4 regions of the Clostridium subterminale genome follow, and region 2 is predicted to be linked to each of the others. Evidence: riboswitches for the same ligand, from Rfam matches in the RefSeq annotation. Region 2 holds a riboswitch; each other region holds the start of a gene.
The links. A riboswitch is a leader RNA that binds a small molecule or an ion and turns the genes downstream of it on or off. The one in region 2 is predicted to bind cobalamin.
Positions count from the first base shown of each region.

Region 1 (4,542 bases), on a different contig from region 2:
CTAATTCAATAGATAGAGCTCCAGCTGTAGCTCCTTCAGGATAAGCACAATTTGGACTTTTATGATTCTTTCTGTCTCTAATCATAATCTTAAAGGATGTAATTATACTTCCATTAACTATCCATGCTGTAAGACACATTAATACTCCTGTTAATCTAGCAGGAATAAAGTTAAATATATCATCAATATTTGCTGGGAAAAAACCTATATTCTTATACTTTTCGTTTAAGTACCCTACCATAGAATCCATAGTATTAATACCTTTATACATCATAGCAAGGGGAGCTCCTCCGATAATGGCATAAATTATAGGTGCAATTATACCATCAGAAGTATTTTCAGCTATGGTTTCTACATCCCCTCGAATTATTTCATCCTTACTTAAAGAAGTTGTATCTCTACCTACAATATATGAAAGTTTAACTCTAGCTTCTTTTATATCATCTTCACCAAGAGCATCATAGACTTGAATTCCTGCTGAATGAAGACTCTTAGCCGCAAGCGTTGTCCATATTATTAGAGTGTTAGCTACTATAAAAATAATATTATTTATTATAGATAGTTTAAGTAATAAATAAGGAATCATGTATGTCATTGCACAAACTATAAATACCATAAATAAAGAAGTCCACTTCAATTTACTATTATTAGGGAAGTGTTTTCTTAGCCACTTTTCTAGAGCACCAATAAGCTTTCCAATATATATAATAGGATGTGGTAGCCAACTAGGATCACCTAAAATAAAGTCTAAGATAGCTGCTAAAAATACACAAAGTATATTTAAAGATATATGAAAATTAATCATAATAATATCTCCTATTACCTATTTAAGCCCATTATTTTATATATTTTATCCATGTCTATAGACGATCTTACAAGGTCAGCTAGTTTATCTAATTCCTTTTCTCTTAAGTGCTCATAAGGCATAGAAGCCTTCTCTTCAATCCCCTTATTTCTTCTTAATTCATTAATAATATGTTGTCTAAATTCAACCCCATCAAAAACGCCATGAATATAGGTTCCCATCACATTTCCTTTATCATTTACTACCCCATCTAAATGATTAGTCTCTTCATTATTACTCTTATTTATAGTAATAAGGTTTTTACCTTCATCCATAATTGTAGTTTTTCCCATGTGTATTTCATATCCATATATATTTAAAGGAGTGTTATTGTTTATTAAGTCCTTTGCTATGATACCATTAACTCTAGTAGTAACCTTTTTCTCTTCAAATACTGTTTTTATAGGTAAAAGATCTAATCCATCCATAAACTCTAGTAAAGTTTCAATCCCATAAGGATCTTCTAGTACTTTACCTAGCATTTGATATCCACCACATATACCTATAATTTTTCCATTACCCTCATATTCTCTAATCTTGTTATATAAACCTGATTTTTTTAGATATTCTAAGTCTCCTAGTGTATTTTTAGTTCCAGGAATTATAACTAAATCAGGAGTTTTAAATTCGTTTACAGTTTCCACATATCTTACAGAAACATCTGGTTCTATAGATAATGCATCAAAATCAGTAAAGTTTGATATATGTGGCAATCTTATAATAGCTATATCTATTTTATCTGTGATGTTCTTATTAAGGTCAACAGCTCCATCTTCATCTTCTAAATCTAATTTAAAATATGGAACAACCCCTAAGCAATCTCTATGAGTTAGCTCCTCTAAACTATCAACTCCTGGTTTAAGTAAAGATATATCTCCTCTAAACTTATTTATAATAGTTCCCTTAACTCTGTCCTTCTCAGCATCACTAAGGAGCATAATAGTACCTAATAAAGATGCAAATACGCCTCCCTTATCGATATCACCTACAAGTAAAACAGGCGCATCTATTAGTTCAGCCATACCCATATTAACAATATCATTATCTCTTAAATTTATTTCTGCAGGGCTTCCTGCACCTTCCATAACAATAATATCAAATTGATTTTCCAATTCTTCAAAAGCAGATTTTAAATCATCCTTGAATTTAACTTTTAAATTATGATATTCCTTTGCATTAGAGTAACCATAGACTTCTCCATTAAAAATTATTTGACAATTTTTATCTGTAGTTGGTTTTAGCAGAATAGGATTCATATATACCTGTGGTTCAAGACCAGCAGCGTAAGCTTGTAACACTTGGGCACGCCCCATTTCTTTTCCATCCAGTGTTATATATGAGTTAAGAGACATATTTTGTGACTTATACGGGCATACCGAATATCCGTCTTGTTTAAATATTCTACATAATGCAGTTACTAGTATGCTTTTCCCTACAGAAGAAGCTGTACCTTGAATCATTATTTTAGCCATTTACTATACCTTCTTTCTATCTAAATAAAATAAAAAAGCAAGGAAGAAAAGCTCCCTTGCCCAAATAAATAAAAAATTTCCATCTTAGTAAAATAAGAATATAAGTTTAAATATAAGTAAGATAAAACTTACAAAATTTTTTAATTTTCTTATACATATTAACTTAGCCACTAAAATAGCTCATTTCCCTCCGAAAGCTTACATTTAGGCAGGTCTCCTGGCTTATGAATCATTCTAACCTCACCTTCCCCTATGAAGAGTGGTATTTTGAGGGTCGTCATCATTTACAGTAGCGGGGGCTGCTATGGATTTTAACCATATTCCCTTTTCACTTTTAAAAAGCACCTAAAATACTATTTGATTTTCAATCATAATTATAAGAGGTTTAAACAAATAAGTCAATATAATCTAAATATTACTTATGTATTCATCCTTATATTTTTAAATAATATAAATACCTAGCAGATAAAATGCCAGGTATTTACTTATTGCAAGTAATTTACTTATATAGTGGAATTTTATCACAAAGAGCTTTAACTCTTTCCTTAGCTGGTGATAAATCATTATCTCTATTATCAATTGCCCAATTCATTATATCAGCAATTTCAATCATTTCATCTTTTCCAAAACCTCTAGTAGTAGTAGCTGGAGTACCTATTCTAATACCACTAGTTACAAATGGGCTTTGTGTTTCAAAAGGTATTGTATTTTTATTTACAGTAATTCCAACCTCATCTAATAGATGTTCTGCTGCTTTTCCTGTAATATCTTTATTTCTTAAATCCAATAGAATTAAATGATTATCAGTACCATCAGATACTAAATTAAATCCTCTCTCTTTTAATGCATTTGCAAGGGTTTTAGCATTTTCTAAAACTTTTTGCTGATATTCTTTGAAAGATGGATCTAGAGCCTCTTTAAAGCAAATAGCTTTAGCCGCAATAGTATGCATTAATGGACCACCTTGTATTCCTGGGAATATAGTTTTATCTACTAGTTTTGCATACTTTTCTTTACAAAGTATTGCTCCCCCTCTTGGTCCTCTTAAAGTTTTATGAGTTGTTGTTGTAATAAAATCTGCATATGGTGCTGGACTAGGATGAACCCCTGCTGCAATAAGTCCAGCAATATGAGCCATATCTACCATCATATATGCACCTATTTCATCACAAATTGCTCTTATTTTATCAAATTCTATTATTCTTGGATAAGCACTAGCTCCTGCAACTATCATTTTAGGTTTTTCTTCCAAAGCAACAGTTCTTAATGCCTCATAATCAATAAATCCATCTTCACCTACTCCATAAGATATAAATTTATATAACTTTCCAGAAAAATTAACTGAACTTCCATGAGTTAAGTGTCCACCATCAGATAAATTCATTCCTAATACTTTATCTCCTGGTTCTAATACGCTCATATAAACTGCCATATTAGCTTGAGAGCCTGAATGAGGTTGAACGTTGGCATGATCTGCGCCAAATAGTTTACACATTCTATCTCTAGCAATGTTTTCAGCAATGTCTACACATTCGCAACCACCATAATATCTTTTTCCCGGATAGCCTTCTGCATATTTGTTTGTAAGAGTTGACCCCATGGCTTCTCTTACAGCCTCACTTGTAAAGTTTTCTGAAGCGATAAGTTCAATTTTACTTTCCTGCCTAGCAGTTTCAAGGCAAATTGCTTCATAAATTTCTGAATCAATGTTTTTTACATGTTCTAAGTTCATACATACTCCTCCTGCAGTTAAAATTAGTTATTTTTGGTGGAACCATGTAAAAGCTTCTCTAACCATTTTTTTCTTTTATGTTAGGTGAAGCCTTAGTACTTAGTTTTGCAGTACATATAGTAACAATATAACCACCAGATCCTTTACATATCATTATAACATTACTTTTCATGTTATACCTACTCCATTTTTAATTATTTACAAATTATTTTTGTTAAGTATAAATATAGAATCCTATTTACAAAAAAGATCCCTTGAATAATTACTATATGTCTATCTTTTAAAATATTATTTAACCTAATTCAATAATTCTTTTTATCTATATAATTGAATAAATTATCTATGTTGTTATATAATTTATTTAGTAAATAACTATATGGAGGAATGATATGGAAATTCATATATTTCTAAAAGGGAAAAAAGAAGCTGAAATTTTTAAGGGAGATAGAATTGATGTCCTTGATTTTGAAATGGGTGGAGTTAAATATAAACAA
Region 1 covers NZ_BAAACI010000001.1:370,423-374,964, forward strand. The annotation lists gene cbiB (adenosylcobinamide-phosphate synthase CbiB) at 1-778, opposite strand, end outside; gene ABDZ93_RS02000 (cobyric acid synthase) at 820-2,316, opposite strand; cobalamin riboswitch at 2,507-2,680, opposite strand; gene glyA (serine hydroxymethyltransferase) at 2,816-4,048, opposite strand; gene ABDZ93_RS02010 (hypothetical protein) at 4,438-4,542, shown strand, end outside.
Region 1: linked by a shared signal. The riboswitch ahead of ABDZ93_RS02000 (cobyric acid synthase) and the one ahead of ABDZ93_RS06580 (energy-coupling factor transporter transmembrane component T) in region 2 are both predicted to bind cobalamin.

Region 2 (4,542 bases):
CTGTGGTAGATGTGATGATATATGCCCAGAATACATTTCATTTAGTAACTGTATCAATAAATTGCAATCAGCATGTGATGAGGTGAAGTAGATGAATAAAAATGAATATATACCTTTTATTTCAGAAATAAAAGAAGTAATACAACATACAGAAATTGAGTATACCTTTAGAATGAGCTATGTTGGAGATGTAAAACCAGGCCAATTCTTTGAAGTATCTCTACCTAAGTATGGAGAAGCACCTATATCAGTAAGTGGTATTGGAAAAGATACTGTTAATTTAACAATACGTAAGGTAGGAAAGGTTACCGATGAAATATTCAGTAACTATGTAGGAGATAAATTGTTTTTAAGAGGACCTTATGGAAATGGTTTTGATATAGAAACTTACAAGGATCATGAGGTTGTAGTAGTGGCAGGTGGTACAGGGCTTTCTCCAGTAAGAGGAATTGTGGACTACTTTGCTAATAATCCACAGGATGCTAAAAACTTTTCTTTAATTTGTGGATTTAAATCACCAGAAGATGTTTTATTTAAAGATGATGTGGAGAGATGGAAGAATACTATAGACCTAATTCTTACTGTAGATAAAGCAGACGAGAATTATAAAGGGAATGTGGGAATGGTGACTAAGTATATTCCTGATATGGATATAAACGATATTAATGATGTACAAGTAGTTGTAGTAGGACCACCAATCATGATGAAATTTACTGTGGCAGAATTCTTAAAGAGAGGAATTCCAGAGAAGAATATTTGGATTTCTCAAGAGAGAAAAATGTGTTGTGGAATTGGAAAATGTGGACACTGTAAAATAGATGATACTTATATTTGCTTAGATGGCCCTGTATTTAACTATACAAAGGGTAAAGAGCTAATAGATTAATTGGAGGTGAGGATATGGATATAAACACTAAAAAACTTAAAAAGAATGCCTTTAGAGTTACAAAAACAAGAGGATTTACTGCATCAAGAATTCGTGTTCCAGGGGGGAAGATGGATGCTAAGTATTTATCTATGGTTCAAGAGATTGCAGAAAAATATGGTGATGGAACTGTAAACATTACTACGAGACAAGGATTTGAAGTACCTGGTATTAGATTTGAAGATATAGATAAAGTAAATGCTTTACTACAACCAATCATCGAAGGATTAGAAATTAATCAAGTAGATGAAGGCATGGGTTATTCTGCAGCTGGAACTAGGAATATATCTGCATGTGTAGGAAACAATATCTGTCCATATGCTAATTACAATACAACAGAGTTTGCTAAAAAGATAGAAAAGGCTATATTCCCAAATGACCTACACTTTAAAGTGGCATTAACAGGGTGCTCTAATGACTGCGCAAAAGTTAGATTAAATGACTTTGGAATAATAGGAATGACCGAACCACAATATGATATGAATAAATGTGTATCCTGCGGAGCTTGCGTAAAAGCATGTACAAGGAAATCCACTGGAGCATTAACTATGAATAACTATAAAATTCAACGTGATCACAAAAAGTGTATAGGATGTGGAGAGTGTGTAATAGCGTGTCCGACGGATGCATGGACTAGAAGTAGAGAAAAATATTACAAGCTTGTTCTTTTAGGTAGAACAGGAAAGAAAAATCCACGTATGGCAAAAGATTTTATAGCTTGGGTAGATGAGGAAAGTATCATAAAAATTATCTGTAATACTTATAACTATGTTAAGGAATATATAGATAAGGATGCCCCAGGTGGTAAGGAGCATATAGGATATATTGTAGATAGAACAGGATTCCCAGAATTTAAAAAGTGGGCAATGGAAGGAGTTAATCTATCGGATAAAACTATTGTTCAAGAAACCATGTACTGGGATGGAATTAAGTATTAAAAATAATATATTTTACTCACAATTGACTTTTGCCCCTTGAATGTAAATATTTGTTGTAGTATAATCATATTTGTAAAATTTGCGAAAATGAATAAAAAGTAAATAATGAAATATAGGTTTGATTTTATCAATTAAAAGGGAAGTAGGTGTAAATCCTACACGGTCCCGCCGCTGTAAAGGTGGAGTTTTGTACTTATACCACTGGGAAACTGGGAAGGTGTACAAAAACCATGAAACCTGAGTCAGAAGACCTGCCTGTGTTTTAACACGTAAACTCTGCGGAGAATGGAGTGGTGTAACACAAGATATTTATATACATATGTATACATAAATATATTTTTAATATATTCTTTGTATTTATATATTTTTATGATGTATATGATTGGTAATTATGATGTTATTTAAGTCCATTTAACTTAGAGTTAAATGGACTTTTTTTACGTTTAAATTTATTCGAAATAAGTAGTAAATTAATATTTATTAAAAGGAGGCGAAAAATTGAGTTTTAAAATAAGAAAGTTTGATTTTCATGTTTTAACATATATTATTTTATTTTTATCATTAATAATAATAATTTTTTCTAATGATAATCCAGCAGTGGTTTTCTCTCTATATTTTTATATATTTTCATTATTCATATATAGCGGAAACACATATAAATTAAAAAAAGTTTTAGTTTATTTTATACCCTTTGCCATATTTATAATTCTTCTAAATATGATATTTGTTACACAAGGTAGTATGGTTTTACTTCAAATTGGAAGTAAAAAATTTACCTTGGAGGCTTTGATATACGCATTAACAATGGCACTTAAGTTATTTGCAGTGGCCAGTCTCTTTATATCCTTTGAATTTATTATTGATTCAGATAGGGCAATTTCATATTTTTCAAGCAAGATGCCAAAATCAACTTTAACTCTGGTTATTGCTTTTAAGTTAGTTCCTGGTCTTAGAGATAGATTAAATAAACTTAAAGAAATTTATACAATTAGAGGAGTTGATTTTAATAAAAAGAGTTCAAGAGAAATGACTAAAAGCTATGTTCCAGTATTGTCAATATTACTTGAAAATTCTATGGAAAGTTCTTTCGATATAGGGGAAGCAGCTTTTGTTAGAGGATTTTTAAGTAATGAAAGAAGTACCTATGACAGACAGAAGTTTAGAAAAAAAGATATTTCTATTATGGTTTTAAGCGGAGTTTTATTAATAGTATATATATTTGCTCAATATAAAGGAGCTGTTGATTTCAAAATATATGATGGGATAAGTCTAGTAAATATATTTAACTATGGAACAACATCAATATTTGTGATAATTCTAGCTATTACATTATTAATTTTAAAATATAGTAGGGAGAAAGACAATGGAATATATAGAGATTGAAAATTTAAGTTATTCATATCCTCTAGAAGGAAAGAAATCTTTAAATAACATAAATTTAGGATTAGGTAGAGGAGATGTTTTATTAGTAGTTGGGAAATCGGGTTCAGGAAAATCAACTTTAGCTAAATCAATTACAGGTGCTGTTCCTCATTTTTACGGTGGTACCATATCAGGAGGAATTATCATTGATGGAGTATCGCTAGAAGAGATGAGCCATAGCGAAAGGGCAAAGACAGTTACAATGGTTTTTCAGGATCCAGAGAAGCAATTAATGATGAATAAGGTTCACCGAGAGATTGCTTTTGGACTTGAAAATATAGGGGTAAGTGAATCAACAATTAAGAGACGTGTATGGGAGGTCATGGAGTTTATAGGAATAACTGACCTGGCAGAAAGAGATATAACAACTTTATCAGGAGGGCAAAAGCAAAAGGTTGCAATAGCCTCTGCAGTGGCATATTTGCCAAAATGTATTATTTTTGATGAACCTTCCTCTCAGCTTGATGTTTCTGCGGCAGAAAGCATTGTGAATCTAATTAGAAAAATAAATGAAGAATTGGGAATAACAATAATAGTTATAGAGCAGCGAGTAAATAAATGGTTTGATATAGCTGATAAGATTGCCTATATGAATGAGGGTAAAGTTAATTTTTATAATAGTAGGTATGATTTTTATAAAGAATCTAAGGAAGAAGTTTTTAATTTTTTACCTGATTATTTGAAGTTAACAAAAAAACTTTCATGGGATGCCATGCCTAATGATTTCAAAGAAACTAGATGTAAAATCGATGATAAATATTCTGACATTGGATTAGAGTGTTTAGATTCAAAAACAGATAAAAATTATATTAAGAAACAAGCCTGCGAATATGGTAATAATGCAATAGAAATAGAAAAATTAAATTGCTATTTTCATTCAATTCATGCCATAAAAGATCTTTCATTAAATATTGAAAATGGAGATTTCATAGGTATTATGGGAGCAAATGGGGCCGGTAAGAGTACACTTTTAAATTCTCTTATTGGGCTTAAAGAGTATAAAGGTAGTATTAAGGTATTTGGTAATGAAGTGAAAAAATTAACTGTTAATAAGATGGCAAGTATCATTGGATATGTATCACAGAATCCAAATGATTATATATCAAAATCAACGGTGTATGAAGAATTAAAGTTTACAATGGATAATTATAATTCCTTTGATAAGGAAGAATTAGAAAAGGTTTTAAAAGATTTAGATATTTATGAACTTATGGATAAAAATCCAAGGGATTTAAGTGGAGGTCAAAAACAGAGGGT
Region 2 covers NZ_BAAACI010000002.1:153,786-158,327, reverse strand. The annotation lists gene asrA (anaerobic sulfite reductase subunit AsrA) at 1-91, shown strand, start outside; gene asrB (anaerobic sulfite reductase subunit AsrB) at 92-886, shown strand; gene asrC (sulfite reductase subunit C) at 901-1,863, shown strand; cobalamin riboswitch at 1,961-2,136, shown strand; gene ABDZ93_RS06580 (energy-coupling factor transporter transmembrane component T) at 2,362-3,246, shown strand; gene ABDZ93_RS06575 (ABC transporter ATP-binding protein) at 3,227-4,542, shown strand, end outside.

Region 3 (4,542 bases), on a different contig from region 2:
AATTATCATAATTTTTAGTGTTAAATCCCATGCTTTCTGCTAGAGTTAGAGCAGACTCTAGAGCCTTTGCAGGACCTTCACCAAAAGGCATACCTTCTTTTGCCTCTGATCTATCACTTCTTATTCTTATTAAATCACATATGTCATTTAACATTTCATCTTTATGATTTTGAAAATACTCTTCTATTTGATTTTTATACATCCAAATCCCACCTTTATTTTAAAATTTAACTATAATTCCATTCTAATACTAAAATTGTTTTATTTCCATAGATGTCACAGTTAATTTACTCTTTAAGGCATCTGAAAATAAATAATAAGTCAAAGATGAGAAGTATATTTTGAGTTAGACAAGGAAACAGGTTCTGCAGATAGTAGCACTATCTAATGGTTCTATTGACGCAGTATAAGACAAAATAGACGAGCATTATGACTTATTTATTTTTTGAAGATACCTAATGTTTATTACAAATTTATTAATATTTATTCTATATCCTATAAATATAAAATATAATATATATAATTAATTATATAAGTATACTATTTAGTTTTTATGATACAAGTAGTATTACTTACATTTTAAGTATAAGGAGAATTTAAGATGTCAAAGAAATTTTTTAAAAAGTTAGCTATAACTTTAGGTATTCTCACATGTATATCTATACCTACAACTGCCTTTGCAGATATTCATGGTGAATACCCAAGTGGTGAAATTCTAAGTTTTGGTTCAGATTTAAGTGATAGTCAAGAAGCTCAATTAAGAGAATACTTTAAAGCTCCAGACAATATTGAAGCTATATATGTAGACAGTAAAATGGCAATAAAACAATTTGGACTTGATGAAAAGGAATTAACCAATTTTACAGGTGGATGGTATTCCAGTGCCTATGTTAAGCTATTACAAAAAGAAAATGGCGTAACAGTAAACTCTTCTAACTTAACTCTAGTAACTAATGATATGCTTGCCAATGCATTAATTACTTCTGGTATATTGAATGCAGAGGTTACAGCCTCAGCTCCTTTTGAGGTAACTGGAGAATCAGCCCTTGCTGGAATTCTAGCTGGTGCTGAGAATATAATGGGTGGTGAATTATCTACACCTAATAAGCAAGCTGCTCAAAAGGAAATAGATGTATCCCTAGATTTAGCTGAAGAAATAGGTGATACAGAAGCTTCTGCAATCATCAATGAAGTTAAGACAGCCGTTATAAAAGACAAGCCGTCTAGTGAAGAAGAAATTAAGAAAATTGTTGAGAAGGTTGAAAATAAATATGATGTAGATATAAGTGCTACTATTCAAAACAATATGGTTTCATTAATGTCTGATATAAACAACCTAGACTTAGACTATTCTAAGCTTAAGGATACCTTAGATAAAAGTGCATCTAAGTTTAAAGATGAGATGGCATCTCTAGGAAAAGAACTTAAGGATTCAGGCTTCTTTGATAAACTATTTAACTGGATTAGCGAATTCTTCAGTTCACTTTTCAACTAAAATGAAGGCTAAATTATAAAAATAAACCGCACCTTTTAAGGTACGGTTTATTTTTTATAGTTTGTTAGTAAACTCTATCATATGGTCATATAATTTATCTATGTTGTCATGGTTATCCACGTAGAATTTATATAGTTCATTATAGGATACATTCTTTATAGACTCGTCACATTTTCTAAAATTTTTCAAATAGTTGTAAAATTCAGATGATATCTGCGGAAAAAATCCAGCATCTACTGATTTGTCTATACTTACACTATATAAATTTTCATTATAAGGCTCGCTTATGGTTACTAAGCATTTACTCATATATTTTCCTAAAAGTTCTATAAACTTAGTAAATTCTGTCTTGAAGTTCTCTTCCGAAAAATCTATTTTCTCATTGTTTGTATCTATAATATTATCTAGGTTTTTTAAAACCTTTGGTACTTCTGATATAACTAGTAATAAACTTTCCTTATCAAATTGTGCTCTTTTCATATACAATCACTCCTTGCTAATAATTTAAATTTAATGCTTTATTACTGCTAAAATAAAAAACCTCTTAGCTACTAAAACTAAAAGGTCTTAAATCTTATTTATCATAGATTAAATCACACCCTTCCATCTCTCGTAGAATTATAGCGTAAAAAATAGGCAAGTATTCTGGCTTGAGTATCATTATTTTCTTCTGCCTTCCCATAAAAACAGTGGCATATTAGAAGAAAACTCCTCTCTTACAGCGGCGGGACCGCGTGGGATTTGCACCCAACTTCTCTTTTAATCAGCTATAAAAGAATATAACTGAACCCATCTTCCATAATATTCAATTGTTAATATCATATTATACCTTTCTTATTTTCATGTCAAACTATTAATTATAACTCTAACTATTGTTTTTCTTCCAAATTAGAAGTTTTAGTAGTTATTTTAATGTTTATTGTTAAATATCTAAATTTAACTAGCTATTTCTAATATTATATAACATATCCCTAATCTTTTTATCACTATATTCTTCTAATTTCAATAACTCATCATATGGATTTCCATCAATACCTAAATATTTTGCAAAAGCTGGTTCTGTTTTTAAGCCACTTTTCTTAAGGATAACAATCTCTTCTCTAGTTCTTTCTCCACCTAATCTAAGTATTCTATCTTCCACTACCATATGCCTATAGCCATTCTGCTTACAACTATTCAATGACTGAGCATATATTTCTATTTCAATATCTTCCACATAAAAATTTACAGTTAATATTGTCTCATTATCTGTACTATTATTACTTATATGAAGCTTGCTGAACATAGAATACTTATTTTCTACTATCTTCTGAAATTCCTTAAAATCATAAACTTCACATACTATATCTAAATCACTGTTTTCTATATCAATATTAATTGGTATAGTTCCTACTAATATTGGATCAAACTTTCTTAAAACATTAAATATATCTAGTTCCTTAAGTACTTTATATGCATTTTGTTGTTTTATATTACCTTGTTTAAGGTAGTTTATATTTGTAAAATCTTTATTCTTCATACTAATCTAGTTTTCATCCTTCTCTAAGAAATTTTCACTAATAAAAGCTGCTACACCATCCTCATCATTACTTCCTGTAATATGTGATGCACAATCTAAAATTTCTTTAATTGCATTTGATACTGCTATACCTTGTCCACAATGTTTTATCATTCCTATGTCATTAATATCATCACCAAATGCAGCTATCTCTTCCAGGCTAATATTTAAATATTTAGCTATCTCATTAATAGCATTAAATTTTGTTGCCTCTCTATGAGCAAATCTACACCAATTTTCTCCAACGAAAATTAGAAAACTACATTGTGGATATTTTGAAGCAATTTTTTCAGCAATACTATTTTCTAAAACTTCCACTGTTATTTTATAGGTCATACAATTTAGTGGTTTGGAATAATCAGTATATTTAGCATGAATATAATCTTCACCGTGTTTATTTATCTCTTCACTATTGGAATAATATGCATTTTCAGTTTCAACAGTTATTTCACCCACCTGTAAATCCATAACGCAATCCTTAATTAATGAATCAGATACCTCTTTTGATAGCATACATTTATAGATAACCTCATCCCTACACTTTGCTAATGCTCCTCCATTAGAAATTACAATATCAGGTCTTATTAGATCAATGTAATTAGTAGCTGCTTGCTCTGAACGAGCTGTAGCTATAGCAATATATATTCCCTGCTCCTTACATCTTTTTATAACATCTAAACTATAGTTAGAAATACTTTTATCTGTCCTTAAAAAGGTACGATCTAAATCAGTTATAATCAATTTAATCTTTTTATCCATATTAATCCCCCAACTAAATTAATTTTCATTATTAAGACTTAAATTATAGGAATTTAAATTCTCTCTTTTCTCCCATCCTATAGATCTCCAAAACTCATTCCCAATTTCATTATTAGTAAATACAACTAGTGTAGCTTTATTTATTCCTTCACGTTTTAAGGCATTAATAACTGAATTAACTAGCTTTTTCCCAATACCTCTCCCTCTATATCTTATATCTACAGCAGTATGATAAATATATCCTCTTCTGCCATCATGTCCACATAATATACTTCCTATTATTTTACCATCCTCTTTAGCTATAAAATTAGTAGTAGGATTTCTCATTAGAAATTTCTCTATACCTTCCTTAGAATCATCCAAATTTCTCAAACCCATTCCAGTGGTAGAAGTCCATAGTTTAAAAACATCCTCATAATTTGAAGTTTTCATTTCTGCTATTTTCATATTAAGGCCTCCATATTTTTTTACTACCTTATTAAATATGTATAATACATCTCAACCATAATTACCTTAATATAGCTTGAATCATATTTCTTTTATCTTGATAATATTCTTTGCTCTCTATAGACATTTTATTATAGCTTCTTTCAAGTTTGCTTTTAACAAACTCCAACCCATCATCAATATTCAGTTTTCTTTGAACAAATGCCAAATAAAATAGTGATGGCAATGTATCGTAATGAGAAATAGCGTCAGCATCAGCAACACATATTTCTTCCTTAGTTGT
Region 3 covers NZ_BAAACI010000005.1:242,257-246,798, reverse strand. The annotation lists gene pepV (dipeptidase PepV) at 1-202, opposite strand, end outside; gene ABDZ93_RS08660 (DUF1002 domain-containing protein) at 602-1,495, shown strand; gene ABDZ93_RS08655 (hypothetical protein) at 1,550-1,975, opposite strand; cobalamin riboswitch at 2,114-2,303, opposite strand; gene ABDZ93_RS08650 (DUF4269 domain-containing protein) at 2,436-3,014, opposite strand; gene ABDZ93_RS08645 (HAD family hydrolase) at 3,021-3,812, opposite strand; gene ABDZ93_RS08640 (GNAT family N-acetyltransferase) at 3,831-4,259, opposite strand; gene ABDZ93_RS08635 (HD domain-containing protein) at 4,321-4,542, opposite strand, start outside.
Region 3: linked by a shared signal. The riboswitch ahead of ABDZ93_RS08655 (hypothetical protein) and the one ahead of ABDZ93_RS06580 (energy-coupling factor transporter transmembrane component T) in region 2 are both predicted to bind cobalamin.

Region 4 (4,542 bases), on a different contig from region 2:
AGCAAGAATAATACGTTGCTGTTCTCCACCAGAAAGAGTTAGAAAGCTTCTATCTATAAAGTCTAGCATTCCTACTTTATTCAAAGAATCATATATTATGTCATAATCTTCTTTAGTATCTCTATCCAGAAATTTTTTATGTGGAGATCTACCCATAAGTAATATATCTTTTACTGAGAAATCAAAATTATAATTATTATGTTGAGATAGAACTGCTAGTTTTTTAGAAGTTTCTTTAATAGATAATTTGCTTAGATCAATATCATCTAGTTTAATTATGCCACTACTGGGTTTTAGGGTTCTATATATACATTTTAATAAAGTGGATTTGCCACTACCGTTTGGGCCAATTACCCCTATAAATTCTTTGTTATTAACATCTATATTAATACCTTTTAGAATATCAGTGTCACTTATTTTAACTCTCATATCTTCAGTTGAAATATGCATTAGTTGCTACCTCCAAATCCATAGGATTTTTTTATCATGAGCCATACAAAAAAAGGTGCTCCTATCATAGAAATCAATATACCAATAGGAATCTCTGCACCCTTTATTATAATTCTAGATAGGACATCTGCCCAAATTAGAAATATTGCACCTAGTATAGCTCCTATAGGAATTATTTTTTTATGATCTGTACCAAATATAATTCTAACTATATGAGGAATGATAAGTCCAATAAATCCAATCATACCTGAAGAGTATACTATTATACCGATCATTAAGGAAGTTATTATTAAATAAATGATTCTAAATTTATGTAAATCAGTACCTAAAGTCACAGATACTTCATCACCTAAAAGCATTAGGTTTAGAGTTCTATATTGGGTCATAAAGAATAATGTTCCTATAAAAATAATAGGAAGTATAAAAGAAATTTCATTCCAATTAGCACCAGCCAGACTACCCATAAGCCAAAAACTGATATCCTTCAATCCCTGAGCATCATTGGTAATATAAACTATAAAGCTTGAAAAGGCACTGCATACAGAGCTAAGAGCCATTCCAGAAAGAAGCAGTTTTACAGAATTAGTTCGTCCACCTATATTAGAAAGCTTTAAAACTAACATTGAAATAGTAAAAGCACCTATAAATCCCATTATTCCAATATAACTGCTACCAAGACTTGTTCCAATACCGAGGATAATTGCTAAGGTAGCACCAAGAGAGGCTCCTGAGGATATTCCAAGGATATAAGGGTCAGCTAAAGGATTTTTAGCAATAGCCTGCATTACAATACCAACTACGGATAATCCCATTCCAACGGCTATGGCTAAAACTATTCTAGGCATTCTAATCAACCATATAACATCTATTTTGGAAGTGCTCATAGAGATCTCACCTATATTAAAGAGTTTATAAAGAATAATACTATATACTTCTTTTATTGATATATTTACAGAACCAATGGCAACAGCTAGTCCTATTGAGGAAATAAGTATTATTAAAAGAACAAGAGAAGTACCTATATAAATAGGCATTTCCTTAAAAATATTAGAATCTTTAAATTTATTTTTATTTTTCATCGTCATAGTATTATTTACCTAAGGTTCCATATAAACCTTCAGAGAAAGTATTTATTCCATCTATAGTTCTGATACCACTAGAATACATTTCTCCTAAAGATATAGGATATACTCTTTTATTTTTAACAGCTGAAAGTGTTTGAAGAGATTCATCTTTCAAAATTTTATCTACTTCTTGTTGAGGAACATTATCATCACCTCTATCCATATATACTACAAATATACAATCAGGATTTAGATTTATTAAATCTTCGTTACCAATGCTATTTCCTTCAGGACTAAGTAAATTGGCACCAAGTTTTGTTATCATATCACCAGCTAAGGTACTAGCTCCATAAGTACTGATTTTATCCTTGGAGAACTCTAAAACTAAAGCATTTTGTTTTTCTTTACCCTTAACTGAATTAGATGTGTTTTCAACAGCCTCAGTAATTTTATTTACTAGTTCTTGCGCTTTATCTTCAACGTTGAAAATTTTTCCTAAGTTTAATATGTCAGTAATTTCATTATCAATAGTTTTCTCTTTAGCTACACCACTATTTAAAGACATATATGTATTAATACCATTTTCATTCCAGTAAGATACATCACCAAGACTTTTATCTTTAAAAAGGGAATACCAGCCAAGAATAAAGTCTGGTTCGGACATAACTACAGTTTCTTTAGATGGAGTAAACTCTTTTAAATAATTAACTTTTTCAAAAGCAGCTTTGTATTCTTCTTTTACAGGATGGTCAAGACCAGCAGCAGCTACTATTTTATCCTCAAGACCTAGAGCAAGAAGAGTTTCTATAGAGTTCTGATATACAGCAAAAACTTTTTCAGGTGCTTTATTAAAAGTTAGTTTTATAGGTTCTTTTTTGAAGTTATAAGTTTCAATTGTTACTGGATAATGAGAATCTGCGCTTTCATTTTGAGATGAATTAGAATTTTCTTTTGAAGTGTTTTTATTAGAGCTTCCATTACTACAACCTACAAGACTAAGGATAAGTAGCAAGCTTAATAAAATTGAAGTGATTTTTTTTAAGTGTTTCATTTGAATTCTCCTTTACTATTCCAATTATAATTAGTTAAATGTTATAATTTGTTATGAATACATAAGGATACTCTAAGTAAAACCATAGACAATACAACGTAGTTACTATGATTGATTAATATCACTCCTTACTCGAAGAGTATCGATATTTTAATATTGGAAAGTATCCTGACTTATAGATCATAATATTAACTAGCCTTCCCAAATCAATGACTCAGTGACTTAATTTAGTTAATACTCCCTAATTACAGTAGCGGTACTGTGTGGAAATTTCATCCATCTTCCTTTAAATTAACCAATATTATTCATATGCTATTATACCTAAACAAATCATACTCTATCATAATTGAGAAATCTTGTCAATGAATAAGGTGGAATAAATCTGTAAGTTGAGATAGTATTTGAATATATTGTTGAAAATAACAAAGAATAAAAGTATATGGTACATCAATGGCTGAGAATAAAGAATGAATATCAAATAATAAATATTGATTAACAAATATTATTAGGTTATAATGGAAATATATAAAATAAGAGATTATAGGAGGAATATAAAATGGCAACAGAAAAAATCGTATGTCTATGTAATGGAGTTACTTATGCTGCAGTAAGAGAGGCAATGGCTCAAGGAGCTAGATCAGTAGAAGATATTCAAGCTGCTACGGGAGCAGGAGATGTTTGTGGTGGATGCATTGAGAGAATTGAAAAAATATTAGGAGATGTATGCACATGTAGAAATGTCTCTACTAAAGAAGTAGTAAAAGCAATACAAAATGGAGATGATACTGTAGAAAAGGTAGGGGTAACTACAGGAGCAGGAACAGCATGTGGAAAATGTAAATGCGTTATTGAAAGTTTAATTAGCTCAAATAAGTAACACATATTACCATAGAAATAATTTAATTCATCAATTCTTATAAGAGATATGTATAAAAACCAAAAATATAGTGTATTGAAATGTAATTTATAGCAATACTATTAAAGAATAATTACATTATATATGATTAACAACATTAATCATATATGTCTATATTAAGGAGGAAGAGTAAATGTCAGAAAATAGAATTGTATGTACTTGTCAAGATGTAGACTATAACACTATTAAGAAGGCTATTGAAGATGGTGCTCAAACAGTAGATGATATAATGGAAGCTACTGGAGCAGGAACTGTTTGTGGAGCATGTATTAGTGAAATAGAAGAAATTCTTCAAGAAGTAAAAAAATAATTAATATGAATTTTTAGGTCTATATTGATATAACTACTTTTCATATCAATATAGACCTAAATTAATTTTTATAATTATTAGTTTTTCATCTGATTTTTAATATCATTCTTTATTTCTTTGGCTATTTCCTTTCCTCCAACCATAGCTTTATTGTAAATATTTTTAGCTAATTGACCTTCATCTCTAACCTCATCTTTCATTTGGTTTTTAAGGTCGCGAACAAATTTTTTTTCTGAAATAAATTCCTTAATATCGTCTTTCTTTTCACCATATTGAATTTTCATTCCATTATACATATCCTTAACTTCACCAGTAACTTTATTCATACCAGCTTTAACGTCTTCACCTATTCTGTTCATAAAAAATCTCCTTTCTTAACAATATTCTAAGTGATAATAGAAATGATTATTAACAGAATTAAAAGAAACATAAAATTTAATTCTATTTTCTATATAGTTTACTCAAAATGCATAATAATATTTAATGAATTTAATGGATATAGAAAATTAAATAGATTTAGTATATAAATTAGACTATGAGAAAAAATATTATATATGTATTATAAAGTAATAATATTTAAAAAAAGTAATATGTGTATTTAAAAAACACAGCTAATGTGGTATACTAAAAATGAATTAGGTATACATACCTTAAGTTGATATACATTTTGTGAAGTAAATTATACATAAAGCTAAGAGCGCTAACTATAAAGAAGCAGATAATAATCAACATAGTTAAATTTTTAACTATG
Region 4 covers NZ_BAAACI010000006.1:313,677-318,218, forward strand. The annotation lists gene ABDZ93_RS10395 (ABC transporter ATP-binding protein) at 1-450, opposite strand, end outside; gene ABDZ93_RS10400 (FecCD family ABC transporter permease) at 450-1,529, opposite strand; gene ABDZ93_RS10405 (ABC transporter substrate-binding protein) at 1,540-2,565, opposite strand; cobalamin riboswitch at 2,707-2,880, opposite strand; gene ABDZ93_RS10410 ((2Fe-2S)-binding protein) at 3,122-3,442, shown strand; gene ABDZ93_RS10415 ((2Fe-2S)-binding protein) at 3,615-3,791, shown strand; gene ABDZ93_RS10420 (hypothetical protein) at 3,869-4,150, opposite strand.
Region 4: linked by a shared signal. The riboswitch ahead of ABDZ93_RS10405 (ABC transporter substrate-binding protein) and the one ahead of ABDZ93_RS06580 (energy-coupling factor transporter transmembrane component T) in region 2 are both predicted to bind cobalamin.